DNA from 4 places in the Actinomadura monticuli genome. Region 2 is predicted to be linked to each of the others. Evidence: riboswitches for the same ligand, from Rfam matches in the RefSeq annotation. Region 2 holds a riboswitch; each other region holds the start of a gene.
What was found. A riboswitch is a leader RNA that binds a small molecule or an ion and turns the genes downstream of it on or off. The one in region 2 is predicted to bind cyclic di-AMP.
Positions count from the first base shown of each region.

Region 1: another riboswitch for cyclic di-AMP. It lies ahead of SM611_RS20390 (C40 family peptidase); the one in region 2 lies ahead of SM611_RS27600 (NlpC/P60 family protein).
Region 3: another riboswitch for cyclic di-AMP. It lies ahead of SM611_RS13585 (NlpC/P60 family protein); the one in region 2 lies ahead of SM611_RS27600 (NlpC/P60 family protein).
Region 4: another riboswitch for cyclic di-AMP. It lies ahead of SM611_RS24170 (CHAP domain-containing protein); the one in region 2 lies ahead of SM611_RS27600 (NlpC/P60 family protein).

Region 1 is NZ_JAXCEI010000008.1:308,780-312,125, forward strand. It holds gene SM611_RS20385 ((deoxy)nucleoside triphosphate pyrophosphohydrolase) at 1-232, shown strand, start outside; gene SM611_RS20390 (C40 family peptidase) at 505-1,527, opposite strand; cyclic di-AMP (ydaO/yuaA leader) riboswitch at 1,535-1,684, opposite strand; gene typA (translational GTPase TypA) at 1,897-3,346, shown strand, end outside.
Region 2 is NZ_JAXCEI010000013.1:212,835-216,180, reverse strand. It holds gene SM611_RS27610 (BlaI/MecI/CopY family transcriptional regulator) at 64-444, shown strand; gene SM611_RS27605 (M56 family metallopeptidase) at 449-1,384, shown strand; cyclic di-AMP (ydaO/yuaA leader) riboswitch at 1,541-1,689, shown strand; gene SM611_RS27600 (NlpC/P60 family protein) at 1,693-2,736, shown strand; gene SM611_RS27595 (heavy metal translocating P-type ATPase) at 3,236-3,346, shown strand, end outside.
Region 3 is NZ_JAXCEI010000005.1:386,786-390,131, forward strand. It holds gene hpnH (adenosyl-hopene transferase HpnH) at 1-788, shown strand, start outside; gene SM611_RS13585 (NlpC/P60 family protein) at 847-1,476, opposite strand; cyclic di-AMP (ydaO/yuaA leader) riboswitch at 1,487-1,630, opposite strand; gene SM611_RS13590 (hypothetical protein) at 2,010-2,555, opposite strand; gene SM611_RS13595 (YqiA/YcfP family alpha/beta fold hydrolase) at 2,560-3,346, opposite strand, start outside.
Region 4 is NZ_JAXCEI010000011.1:19,820-23,165, forward strand. It holds gene SM611_RS24165 (hypothetical protein) at 1-775, opposite strand, end outside; gene SM611_RS24170 (CHAP domain-containing protein) at 815-1,648, opposite strand; cyclic di-AMP (ydaO/yuaA leader) riboswitch at 1,660-1,798, opposite strand; cyclic di-AMP (ydaO/yuaA leader) riboswitch at 1,951-2,145, opposite strand; gene SM611_RS24175 (C40 family peptidase) at 2,644-3,346, opposite strand, start outside.

The DNA of each region.
Region 1 (3,346 bases), on a different contig from region 2:
CCACGAGGAACTGGCGATCAAGGTCCGCCTGATCCGCCGCGTCGGCGGCGACTGGCCGCTGAGCGAGCGCGCCCTGCTCCGCGTCTGGACCGCCGAGATCACCGAGGGGGAACCCCGGCCCCTCGAACACCTTGCACTCCGCTGGCTCACCCCCCAAGAGCTCTACGACGTCGACTGGCTCCCCGGCGACCGCCCCGTCATAGCCGCCCTGGCCCAGGGCGACTACATCTAGCCCTCACCGCACCCCGCACAGACCGAGGCCATGACGTCCTTGAGCCCAGCCATCGCCGACCTCCACGTTGCGATCGCGTCCGAAGGCAGGTTCAAGCGAAGCGAGAACCTGATCGCGCAGCGAGCCGCAAGGCGAGCCGGAGCGATGCAGCGATCGCCGCCTCGCCCGTGGAAGGGAGGGCGCTCCAGCGCCCGACCGCCGAGGGCGAGGCAAATGAGCTCGAGGGCTTCCTGCCGCGCCGCAGGAAGCCCCCGACATCTGTGGGGGAGCGGTCAGGTGATGCGGTTGGCGCCCGCGAAGTCGGAACGGTCCGACAGCCGGGAGATCTTCACCACATCGCCGGTCTGCGGGGCGTGCAGATACTTGCCGTCGCTGAGGTAGATGCCCATGTGGTGGAGGTTGCTGCCGAAGTAGACGAGGTCGCCGGAGCGAAGTTGGCCGCGGGAGACCTTCGTGCCGAGCTGGTACAGGTCGCCGGTGTAGTGCGGCAGCCCGGACTTGCCGACCTGGGCGTAGGCCCAGACGACGAGGCCGGAGCAGTCGAAGCTGCCCGGACCGGCGGCGCCCCACACGTAGGGGGAGCCGAGCTTGCCGTACGCCTTGCGGGCCATCTTGGCGGGCAGGTCGGAGCCCTTGATGGTCGCGGTGAGGCCGGTGCGCGGGTCGCTGGCGCTCGTGGTGGACAGCTTGTCGAGGCGCTTCATCACCTCGGTGACCTTCGACTTCGCCTCGGCGCGCGCCTTCTTGGCGCCCTCCCAGGCCTTCTTGACCTGCGCGGTCTTGGCCCCGGCGTCGCGTTCGGCGGCCTCGGCCTGATCGATCTGCCGCTGCAGGGCCTTGACGGCGTGCGCCTGGTTCTCGACGAGGTAGGCGCTGTCGGACAGCCCGTCCGGGGAGCCGCTCGCGCCGAAGATCGCGTCGGGGGCGCCGGCCATGTAGTTCGCCGCGGCCATCCGGCCGAGCTGCTCGCGGGCGGGGGCGGCCTGGTTCCGCAGGGTCTGGGCCGTCCTGGCGGCGTCCCGCTGGGCCTTCTGCGCGGCCTTCAGGTCGACGCGGGCCTTGTTGAACTTCTCCGTGAGGATCTCGGCCTCTTCGTTGAGCGCGTTGAGGCTCTTGCGCAGGCCCTTCTCCGTCGTCGGAGTGGGGCTCGGCGCCGCCTCGGGCGCGGCGGCCAGCCGGAACGGGGGCGCGGCGTGGGCGGCGACGGGCGCGGTGGCGCCGAGGCCGATCAGGAGCAGGGCGGCCGCGGTGGCGGCGGGCGTGACGCGCCGCCGCCGGTGGGGGTCCGGTGCCAAGCCGGTGTTCTCCTCTCCTCGCGCGCCTACCGGGTTAGCTGACGGGTTCGGGCCAGGAGTCGCCCTACGGCGCGCGCCCTGCGGCGTGTGCCGATTCACCCCGATTGCGTGGGTCCCCGGTTCTCCCTGGAGACGGGAGATTCGGCGTTCCGGCCGCAGTCCCGGGGGGTGGGACTCCGCACGACCGGATCTCGGGCAGATTACAAAGGATGGGCAAAGTTGGCGAATCGGGGCCGGAGTGACGCCCGTGAAGGCCGTGCCGCAAGGGGGTGGACGCGCGGGGGATGGGCGGCGCACGGCGGCGCGTAGAATGGAGTGCTGCCGCGTATCTGCGGCGACTCTCCTGAAACCTCACGCAAGGTAACCCGCATGCCCATCTCCACGCGCGACGACCTCCGGAACGTCGCGATCGTCGCCCACGTCGACCACGGCAAGACGACGCTGGTCGACGCCATGCTCTGGCAGTCCGGGGCCTTCCGCGAGAACCAGGACGTCGACGACCGGGTCATGGACTCCAACGACCTGGAGCGCGAGAAGGGCATCACCATTCTCGCGAAGAACACGGCCGTCAAGCACAACGGGCTGACGATCAACATCATCGACACCCCGGGCCACGCCGACTTCGGCGGCGAGGTCGAGCGCGGGCTGTCCATGGTCGACGGCGTCGTCCTGCTGGTGGACGCCAGCGAGGGCCCGCTCCCGCAGACCCGGTTCGTGCTGCGCAAGGCGCTCGCCGCGCGGCTGCCGGTGATCCTGGTCGTGAACAAGACCGACCGTCCCGACGCCCGCATCGACGAGGTCGTGGACGAGACCTACGAGCTGTTCATGGACCTCGACGCCGACGAGGACCAGATCGACTTCCCGATCGTGTACGCGTCGGGCCGGGCCGGGCGCGCCTCGCTGAACAAGCCCGCCGACGGCGCCATGCCGGACAGCGAGGACCTGGAGCCGCTCTTCTCGGTGATCACCGAGACGATCCCGGCGCCGTCCTACGACCCGGACGCGCCGCTGCAGGCGCACGTGACGAACCTGGACGCCTCCAGCTACCTCGGCCGGATCGCGCTGTGCCGCGTCCACGCCGGGACGATCAAGAAGGGCCAGCAGGTCGCCTGGTGCCGGCACGACGGCAGCATCGAGCGGGTGAAGATCACCGAGCTGCTGATGACCGATGCGCTCGCCCGCAAGCCCGCCGAGGCGGCGGGGCCGGGCGACATCATCGCGATCGCCGGCATCCCCGAGATCATGATCGGCGACACGATCGCCGACGCCGACGACCCGCGCCCGCTGCCGCTGATCACCGTGGACGAGCCCGCGATCTCGATGACGATCGGCACCAACACCGGGCCGATGGCCGGCCGCGAGAAGGGCACCAAGGTCACCGCCCGCATGGTCAAGGACCGCATCGACCGCGAGCTGGTCGGCAACGTGTCGATCAGGGTGCTGCCGACCGAGCGGCCGGACTCCTGGGAGGTGCAGGGCCGCGGCGAGCTGGCCCTCGCGATCCTCGTCGAGAACATGCGCCGCGAGGGCTATGAGCTGACCGTCGGCAAGCCGCAGGTCGTCACCCGCGAGATCGACGGCAAGCGGCACGAGCCGGTCGAGCGGCTCACCGTCGACATCCCCGAGGAGCACCTGGGCGCGGTCACGCAGCTGATGGCGGTCCGCAAGGGCCGCATGGAGCACATGACGAACCACGGCACCGGCTGGGTCCGGATGGAGTTCCTCGTCCCGGCGCGCGGCCTGATCGGGTTCCGCACCGAGTTCATGACCGAGACGCGCGGCACCGGCATGGCGCACCACGTCTTCGAGGACTACGAGC
Region 2 (3,346 bases):
AAAGCCTCCGTTCCCTCCCACAGCCGGTTGTCCGGCACAATGTGCGCAGGACGGAGGTGGCGCATGGCGGGACTGGGCGGAGCACTCGAGCGGTCCATCATGGACCTGCTCTGGGACGCCTCCGGTCCGCTGCGGGTGCGTGAGCTGCTCGCCAAGTTGAACGAGGACGCGGACAGGGCCCTGGCCTACAACACCGTCCAGACCGTGGCCGAAAGGTTGGCGCAAAAGGGTCTGCTGCGGCGCACCCCGGACGGGACGGCTTTCCGCTACGCCCCCACCTGTGCGCGGGAGGAGTACGCGGTCGAGTTGATGCTCGACGCGCTCACCGAGTCCGACGATCACGGCAGCATCCTGGCGAGATTCGCGGAAGCCGTCCCACCGGAGGACGCGCGCCGGCTGCTGGACGCCCTGCGGCGCCGGACGTCCGGCGGCCGAGGGGCGTGACGCCGTGATCTATTTCTTGATCAGCCTGGTCTCCACGGCGGTCGTGCTGAGCTGCCTGGCGGGGCCCGCGCTCGATCGGCTCCACCGCCCCGCCGCGCATCCGCTGATCGCCGCCGTCTGCTGGTTCGCGGCCTTGGCCGGCACCTTCATCGCCGACATCGGGCTCGTCGCGGTGGCGCTGCTGGCGCCGCCGGCGCCCGGCCACGGTCTTCTGGAGGGGCTGCGCGACTGCCTGCCGCACCACGGCGACGAGGCGATCATCCTGGCGGCCGCCGCCAGCCTGGCGCTGCTGGCGGCCTGCTGCTCCAGGCTCGCCCGCGGCCTGCCCCGGCTCGGACGAGCCGTGCGGCACCGGCGCCGGCACCGGGAGATGCTCCGGCTCGTCGCCAGGGAGCACGGACGGCACCCCGACGTGCTCGTCCTCGACCACCCCGTGCCCGTGGCGTACTCGTTGCCCGCTCGGGGACGCGCGATCGTGGTCAGCACCGGCGCCCAGGAGACGCTCACCCCCGAAGAGTTCGGCGCGGTTCTGGTCCACGAACGGACCCATGTGCGTCAGAGGCACCACATGATGCTGCTCGTGCTGGACCTCGCCTACGCGCTCCTGCCCTGGTCGCCGACCGTCCGGCGGGCCAAGGCGACCCTCCCCTCGCTGCTGGAGATGGCCGCGGACGACGCCGCGGCCCGGGCATGCGGAAGGCGGACGCTCGCCGACGCCCTGTGCCGGCTCGCGGCAACGCCGGGTGTCGCGGGCGCCCTCGGGGCGGCAGGCCCCTCCGCGGAAGCGCTGACGGAACGAGTGCGGCGTCTGGAGTCCGCCGAGATGGGGAAGCCGCGCCGGGCCGCTCGAGCGGCTGCCTCCACCTTCGTCACCCTCGCCGTCGCCGCACCTCTCCTGGTCGCCGCCGCCACCATCGTGCAGCTGTCCGACGTCTGCTGAGGCCGTCCTCACCAGACGCCGAAGTGACCGGCCGTTTTCCGAGGACGTCCTGAGATTGCTGAGGCTGTTTGTCGCAATCGCCCACTTGGGTGGCGTATGAGACCGCTATCTCCTACGCTCCGTAGGAGCCAACGCGCGGTGTCCCCGCCGGGGACAGCGGTGGCCACGCCGAATCCCGCGGACCTGCACCGTCCCGGGAACCGGGGAACCGTTCTCCATCTGGGGTGAATCCGCTCGGCATGAGCGGTAGGGCAACTCCGGCCCGAACCCGGCAGCTCACCCGGTAGGCGTAGAGGAGAGGACAGTGCATGCAGCGACGGGCTGCCGGAGAAAGAAGGCCGATCCACCGACGGCTCATCGTCAGCACGGCGTGGACGGCATCGATCGCCGTTTCCGCGACGCTCGTGGCTCCCCCGCCCGCCTGGGCCGAGCCCAAGCCGACCCGCAAGGAGCTGACCGCCCAGCAGAAGAAGCTCGCCGACGAGGCCGAGAAGCTCAGCGAGCAGTACAACGGGCTGCGAGTGCGCCTCCAGCAGGCCCAGCGGGCCGCCAAGGTGGCCGAGGGCAACGCCGCCCGCCAGAAGAAGGCGCTGGACGACGCGCGGGCCAGGATCGTCAAGCTCGCCGCGGACAGCTACAAGAACGGCCCGGTGGACCCGGCGGTCGCCTTCGCGTCAGCGGACGACCCGCAGTCCGTCCTGGACAAGTCGGCCACCCTCAACTACTTCGCCCGCCAGGACAGCGCGCGCGTCGCCCAACTGCTGCAGACGATGCAGGCGGCCGAACGCGCCCGTAAATCGGCCGGAACACGCGCGCAGGAGGTGCGCGAGCTCACCGACGAGGCGAAGAAGAAGCGCAAGGAACTCCAGACCAAGCTGAAGAAGGTCCAGGCCAAGCTCGGCGCCATGCCGGGCGGTCGCACCAACGCGGGTCCCGCCCCGAACGTGGACCCGGGCGGCGCGTCGGCCAAGGCCCTGGGGGCGCTCAGGGCGGCCCTGAGCCAGCGCGGTGTCCCGTACTCGTGGGGCGGCGGCAACGCCTCCGGCCCGTCCTACGGCACCGCGCAGGGCGCCAACATCAAGGGCTTCGACTGCTCGGGCCTGACCCTGTACGCCTACGCCCAGGTCGGCATCAGCCTCCCCCACTACACCGGGGCCCAGTACAACGCCGGCACCCGCGTCTCCCAGAGCCAGCTGAAGCCCGGCGACCTGGTCTTCTTCTACAGCGACCTGCACCACATGGGCATGTACGTCGGCAACGGCAACATGGTCCACGCCCCGCAGACCGGCGACGTCGTCAAGATCGCCCCGATCGCCGGCCGCCCGTTCGCCGGCGGCGTCCGCGTGGCCTGATCCGCGCCGCACCGGACTCCCCGAACCACGTCCCCGTCGCCCACTTGCTAGGGCGGCGGGGACGCTGTTTGGGATTTCGCTCCCGCGCTGGCACGAGTTGCGCGGCCGGACCCGCACGAGTGCCGCCCCCACTTGCACCCATGGCCATGGCCGGCGTCCGGGCGCCCGCGACGGCCACCAGCGCGGCCGTGATCACGGGCGGGCACGTCGGCCGGCGACTCCAGCAGTTCGGGGACCTCCGTCCGGGCCGCGCAGGAGCGGAACGACCGGACGCTCATCGGTCTGGCCCTGGACGTTCACCGTCCTCGCCGACGCCCGCTGAAACAGCCGTGTCGCGACGCGGGCCGACGCCGCGGCACAGCCTGCCCGGGCCTGCAGTCACGCGGGATACTGGGGAGGGGTCGTTGACGTCGCCTGGCGTGCGCATGAGGTGGCCCCGGCGGCGCCGCTCACCGCCGGCGGGCGGGAGGCCGGCGATCGCAGAATCGGGAGGCTTTCCATGCACGACGCCGAAAGCGGCCACGCGACTCTTCCGGAGGATTCGGAGGAGCGTCGGGGGCGCGGCCCGGGCAAGGACCGCAGCGTCGCCGTTCTCGACGTGGGCGGTCTG
Region 3 (3,346 bases), on a different contig from region 2:
CCCCGATGGTGTCCATCGCGGGCGGTGAGCCGCTCATGCACCCGCAGATCGACGAACTCGTCAACGAGCTCGTGAAGCGCAAGAAGTTCGTGTTCCTGTGCACGAACGCGCTGCTCATTCCGCGGAAGATCGACAAGTTCAAGCCGTCGCCGTACTTCGCGTGGGCGGTGCACATCGACGGCCTCCGGGAACGGCACGACGCCTCGGTCTGCAAGGAGGGCGTCTTCGACGACGCGGTCGCTGCGGTCAAGGAATGCAAGCGCCGCGGATTCCGCGTCACCACCAACACGACCGTCTTCAACACCGACACCCCGCAGAACGTCATCGAGGTCATGAACTACCTGAACGACGATCTCCAGGTCGACGAGATGATGATCTCGCCGGGATACGCCTACGACAAGGCGCCCGACCAGGAGCACTTCCTCGGCGTCCAGGAGTCGAGGGAACTGTTCCGCAAGGCGTTCGCGGACGGGAACCGCAAGCGCTGGCGGCTCAACCACTCGCCGCTCTTCCTGGACTTCCTGGAAGGCAAGATCGACTTCCCGTGCACGGCCTGGGCGATCCCGTCCTACTCGCTTTTCGGATGGCAGCGTCCCTGCTACCTGATGTCGGACGGCTACGCGCAGAGCTACAAGGAGCTCCTGGACGAGACCGACTGGGACTCCTACGGCCGGGGCCGCGACCCGCGCTGCGCCAACTGCATGGCGCACTGCGGCTACGAGCCCACCGCGGTCATGGCCACCGTGGGCTCCCTGAAGGAGTCCATCAGGGCGGTGCGCTCCACCTGACCGAAGCGCCCGGAGAACAGGGAATCACCCTGCTCTCCGGGCACCCCGATCCGGGGAGTCAGGCGTCGCTGAGCTTCTTCGGCCGGTAGGCCTTGTACTCGCTGCCCGCGTCGAGGCCGTAGTCGCGCGTCCGGTAGTCGGTTCCGTACCGGCCGCGCTGCTCGTACGCCCAGTAGGACGTGTGCCGGCTGTTGGCCCACTTCTCGAAGATGACGACGTGCCGGGTGGTGTTGGTGCCCTCCGCGTCCATGACGAGGTCACCCTTCTTCAGCTCCGACATCTTGATGCGCTCGGTGTAGCGCGACGACGTCAGGCCGACCGTGTTCTGCCCGGGCTTGGGCAGCCCCAGCGTCATGGACACATACCCCGAGCAGTCGGCCCGGTACCCTTCGTGCGACCTCACCTGGCTGTAGGGCACCCGGTCCGCACTGTGCGGCTTCCACGACCTGGCCCGCTCGATGACCTCGGACCGTTCGTCCGTCTTCTTCGCGGACTTCTCGGTCGCGTCCGCCTTTCGCGGCTGCGGGATGGTCTTGACGGCGGCGACCGACGTACCGGTATCGGACGGACGCTCCGCCACGTGCACCGTCGCCGCGGCCACGCCGAACACGGCGAGACCGAGCAGCGCTCCATTGGTGCGGGGGCTCAGGCCGAAAACGCCCTTGCCGTTGCTGTGCTTGCCTTTCAAAAGGGGGGCTCCTTCTTCCATGTGCCGCCTACCGGGTTAGCTGACGGGTTCGGACGTGGAAGTCGCCCTACGGCCTGGGGGCAGGCCGATTCACCCCAGTGCTGCGAGGGTGGGTCCCCGGCTCCGCGCGATGCGGACTCGGCGGTGCCGCTGCGGTCCCGGGACCGTGCCGGCCCATGCGGGAAGAGCGGCGCTGATGTTGTCAGACCGTCCGAGGGATATGCCTCGGGGGCCGTGTGAACGGACCTGCCGCAGCGCGCTCTCTGCGTGGGCGCGCACGGTCGGCGAGGTCTCAGGCGGCGGCCGGACCGCCGCAGGACGGCACGTGGGTCGCGCCGCCGCTCCCACCCGTCCCGGGTGGCACGGGAGCACCTGGAGGGCACCCCGGTGGGGGCCAAGCTACAGAAGCTCCCAAGGGAAGGCAAACCCTCCCAAAATCAAACCCCCAGCTCAGACCCCCTCCAACCGCCTCGAACACCCACTGGAGCGGGGGTGGAGGGGCCCTCCGCGCCCTGCGTCCTGAACGGACCCGATCACCGCGACGGCGGGCGGTCTCCGCCGCGATGGATGCTCACGATCATCCGGGCGGTGACGGCGGCGCCGAAGCAGCCGACCGACCACACCGCGATCAGGCCGACCCGCTCGGCCACGGACACATCGGCGCGGTAGAAGACCAGCGGAAACACCCAGCCCAGCGCCAGCAGGCTCGCCCCCGGAAAGGTCAGCAGCATCGGGATCAGCCAATCGACGGTCGTCGCGGGACGCGGATTGGCCCGGCTCCATTCGACCCACCCGAAGCCCTTTCCGACCTTGTCGTTGAGCACTTCGTCGATATAAGTCGATATCCGGTGGATGGCGGTGCGCTGGGCGACGTACCGCCCACCGAGGAGATAGGAGCTCACTGGAATCAGCAGCATGATGCCGGACAGGCCGGCGCGGGTCAGCGCGAACCCGAATATTGCACCGGTCAGCGTCAGCTGCAGGGCGAGGATCTGCTGCTGGTATTTCGCGCGCCCGTCGATCTCCCCGCGAAGCGACGTGTACTCCGCGATCGCCGCGCTGACATCCGGAGAGTCCATCGTGTCATCCTCTGGTCTCGGTTGACAGATCATTAGTGACGTACTCTTCGAATCGGCCCGCGGTGAAAGTCCTCATTATTCCCGGTCGCCCCGCCGCCCGTCGGTGGCGTTCGTAGTAGACGCCCAGCCGGTCCCTGCCGAGGCAGGTGACGTCATGGCCCGCGCTCGCCAGCAGATCGGTGACACCGGCGCGGTCGTACACGGGGTGGAAGCCGGCCGCGAGAACCATGTGCTCGGCCCTCTCGTCGTCGCGTTCGACCTCGATGAACCGCGACGTCCGCGCGGCTCTCAGAGCCCGCAGAACACGGCTCGCGAGGCCGCGCCCGCGGTAGCGCTCATCGACGGCCACCGCAGCGACCTTGCCGTCAGGGCGGACGTAGGAGACCGCGACCATTGGAGCGCCCGGACGGCGTTCATCCCGCACCGAGGCGAGCATCGAGCCTTCGTGCACCAGGCGCTCGCGGTGAACGGCGGGCGGATAACTCCGGTCCGCGTATGCGGCGCACAGCAGGGAGACGGCCTCCTGGACCAGTTCGGCTCGCTCGCGCAATTCCGGGTTGGCCGCCGTTTCGCCGGACAGGCCAACCGGCTCTGATCGACGGAGATCGAAGAAGTCGCTGACGGCCGCCCAGGTGGCGTCGAACCCCCGCGTGAACTGGTGGTCGGTCGGCATCGTTACCGAAGTGGCGTTGGGCAGCACCCGGAGGAGACGCGTGGTCTCCTCCTCGGTGGCGACCGTGTCATCCGCGGCGGAGAGCAGGAGCACCGGTAACTCGATCCGGGCCAGGACC
Region 4 (3,346 bases), on a different contig from region 2:
CGGGGCCCGCCAGCGCGGACGCGAGCCGCGCGTCGGCCGGGACGAGCGCCACGACCCGCTGCGCCCACCCCCGGCCCACGACGCCGGTGACGACCGGCACGGCGGCGTCCAGCCGCGTGGCGATGCCCTCCAGGCCCGTGCTGTCGCCGATGACGAGGCTCGCGCGGCCCTCCACGACGGACAGCGGGCCGCCGTCCCAGATGCCGGCGTCGTCGGTGAGGCCGTGGGACGTCCCATCCCCGACGATCCGCCAGGTGCCGGAACCGGGGGCGAGGGTGAGGTAGCGGGTGCGGGCCACGTACCCCTTGTCGAAGCCCCGCAGCTTGAAGCGGACCTCCACGCGGACCACCGCGCCGTCCGCCTCCACGGACTGCGTGCCGGAGACACGCTCCTGCCAGCCCTCCAGAGGCAGCTTGCGGAGGTTGTCGTACATGCGGGACTGGACGTCCTGGAACGCCCTGGGCGCGTCGCCCACGGTGGCGAGGAAGGCGATGCGGTCGCCGTCCCGCACGGCCCGCGTCCGGTTGGCGAGAACGGCGGCGGCGTCGTCGGGACGGAACGGCCCGGCCGCCTCGGCGCGGCCGTCCGGGGCCGCGCGGACCTGCGGCGCCCCGCCGCCGGACCGGGCGCCGAGGAGCCCGGCGCCGCCCGCGAGCAGCGCGGCGGCCCCGCCCGCGCCCAGGGCGAGAACCCTGCGCCGCGTGACGGGGCCCTGCTCGGGATCCCCGTGGCCGGGGTCGCCGTGCTCGCCTTGGTCCGGGGGGCCGTCCTCCACGCTCGCGATCCTATGCAGCCCGCGCGGCCCGGGGCGCCGTCACGACCTGTAGTCGGGGTAGCCGTAGCCGACGACGTCGCCGGTCGAGCGCTCCTTGATCTTGACGGCGTTGCCGGTGTTGCCCTCGACGGCCTCGATGGTGTCGTCGTCGATCTTCTCGATCACCATGCCGACGTGCCGGATGTCGTCGACCGCCTTGCTGCCGCTCCAGGCGTAGAAGACGATCGCGCCGGGCTTCGGCTCCGTGCCCCAGCGGCCGTGCGACTGGAACCAGCGCGCGTGCTCGACCGTCCAGGCGTCGCTGCCGATCTGGTCGCTGAAGCCGACCTGCTCGCCGACCCAGGAGACGAACATGTCGCACCACTGGGCGTCGCTGTAGCCGCTGACGGAGCCGCCGTCGCGAGCGACGGTCTCCTTGGCGCGGGCGGTGGTCATGTACCACTTCTGGAACTTCGTCTCGCCGCCGCCGTCCTCCTCCACGCCCACCTGGGACCTGGCGATCTTGATCACCTCGGCGGCGGTGGGCCGCGGCTTGCCGGGCTTCTCGGGTGCGGCGGCCTTCGGCTCGGCGGCCTTCGGCTCGGCCTGCCGTCCGCCCTCCCTCTTCTCGGGCGCCGCCTCGGACGCCTTCTTCGGCGGGCCCCCGTCCTTCTTCTTGCCGGGGGTGACGCCGGCGGCCGTGGCCGTCGCCGGGGCGGAACCGAACGGCAGGACGGCCGCCTGCGCGGTGGCCGCGGCGGTGCCGAGCACGGCGGCGCCGACGATCACGCCGCCGGTCGTCCGCCACGTGAGGGACAGGGATCTCGGCTTGCGGTGCCTGCCCGAGGGCTTCTCGGGACTGACCGGGGTCTGCTTGCGGTGTGCTCCTGGCACGGGGGGATCTCTCCTCGACTTCCATGCCGCCTACCGGGTTAGCTGACGGGTTCGGGCGTGGAAGCCGCCCTACGGCCTGCGGGCAGGCCGATTCACCCCGTGGAAAAGGACGCGATGGGTCCCCGGCTCCGCGTCCGGCGCGTGTGCGCGCCGGTCCGCGGACTCGGCGGTGACGTACCCGGGCGGGCACGCCGGTTCGGATGGGATGCTCCGGCGGGCGGGGGCGCCCGCGGAGCGCAGGGGTTCTCAGGGCGTGGCCGCATGGGGCGGCCACGCCCAGGGAACGCTGCGGAACTCACTCCTTCGTTTCTCCCAGACGCCTACCGGGTTAGCTGACGGGTTCGGGCGTGGAAGTAGCCCTACGGCGGCTCTCACCAGAGGGGGGAGAGACGCGCCGATTCACCCCGGGTGCCGGAATGCCCGTCCGGGAGGTGTCCCGGACTCCGGCGGTGTGGGTCCCCGGTTCCGCGCTTCGGCGGATTCGGCGCTGCCGCTGCGATCCTGGGGGCGAGATGGGGCCCGGCGCGGGACCTGTCTCCCGCGTGCGAAAGAGCGGCGCTGATGTTGTGGACGGACGCCGGCCCCGATCCGGGGGAGCGTCCGGGGGCCTGACCCGGAGGACCGCCGTGGCAGCGCGCTCAGCGCCATGCACGCTGCTGGCGTGCGCACGGTGGGCCGGGACGGCCACGGCCTGCGTGCAGGCCGGTTGCTGCGAACGGTGCGGCGCCGTCGGCGCCGTGGGGCGACGCGTGGGTCGTGCCGCCCGGGGGGAGCGGCGCGTGGCTCGCGCCGCCGGATACGCGGCGGCTGGATGCGCCGCGTGGGGCCGTGGCGCCTGGTGGGCGCCGCGGGGCCGCAGCGCCTGGAGGGCGCCGGGGTGGTGCAAAGGTACCAAAGCCCCAACAGAAGGCAAACCCCCCAAAATCAACAACGGACCAGGTCAACCCTGGTCCGTTGTCGAAGCGAGGCCCCGCGGCGCGGCGCGGGGCGGTGTGTCAGGGGCGTCCGGAGCCGTAGTAGCCGTTCAGGTAGTAGCCCGAGGTGATGCTGACGATCTGGACGTTCTTGCCGGTGCTGGGAGCGTGGATCATCTTGCCGCCGCCCACGTACATGCCGACGTGGCCGAGGCTGTTGAAGAACACCAGGTCGCCCGGCTGCAGGTTGCTCTTGGCCACCCGCTTCGTGGCGGCGTACTGCGAGTTGGTCGTGCGGGTGATGTTGACGCCCGCGGCGGCCCACGCCTTCATGGTGAGGCCGGAGCAGTCGTAGGAGCCCGGGCCCTCGGCGCCGTACTGGTACGGCTTGCCGAGCTGGGCGTAGGCGAAGTCGAGCGCCTTGCGGGCCGAGCCGCTGGCCGGGCCGGTGTAGGTGCCCCCGGTGCCGCCCGAGGACCCGCTGCCGCCGCCGGAGGACGTGCCGCCGCCGAGCCGCCGCACCAGCGCCTTCTGCTTCTGGACCTGCTTGTCGAGTTCCTTCTTCTTCTGCGCGAGCTCTTCCTGCTTCTGCTTCACCTCGTCGTAGGCCGTCTTGGCCTGCGCCTGCTCGCGGCGGAGCCGCTGCGCGGTCGCCAGGAACTGGGTGAGCTGGGAGCTGCGCTCGTGCGACAGGTGGGAGAAGACGGCCGCCTGGTCGAGGATCGCCTGCGGGTCCTTGCTGCCGACGAAGCCCGTGACGTCGGCGGAGTCGCCGTTCTTGTAG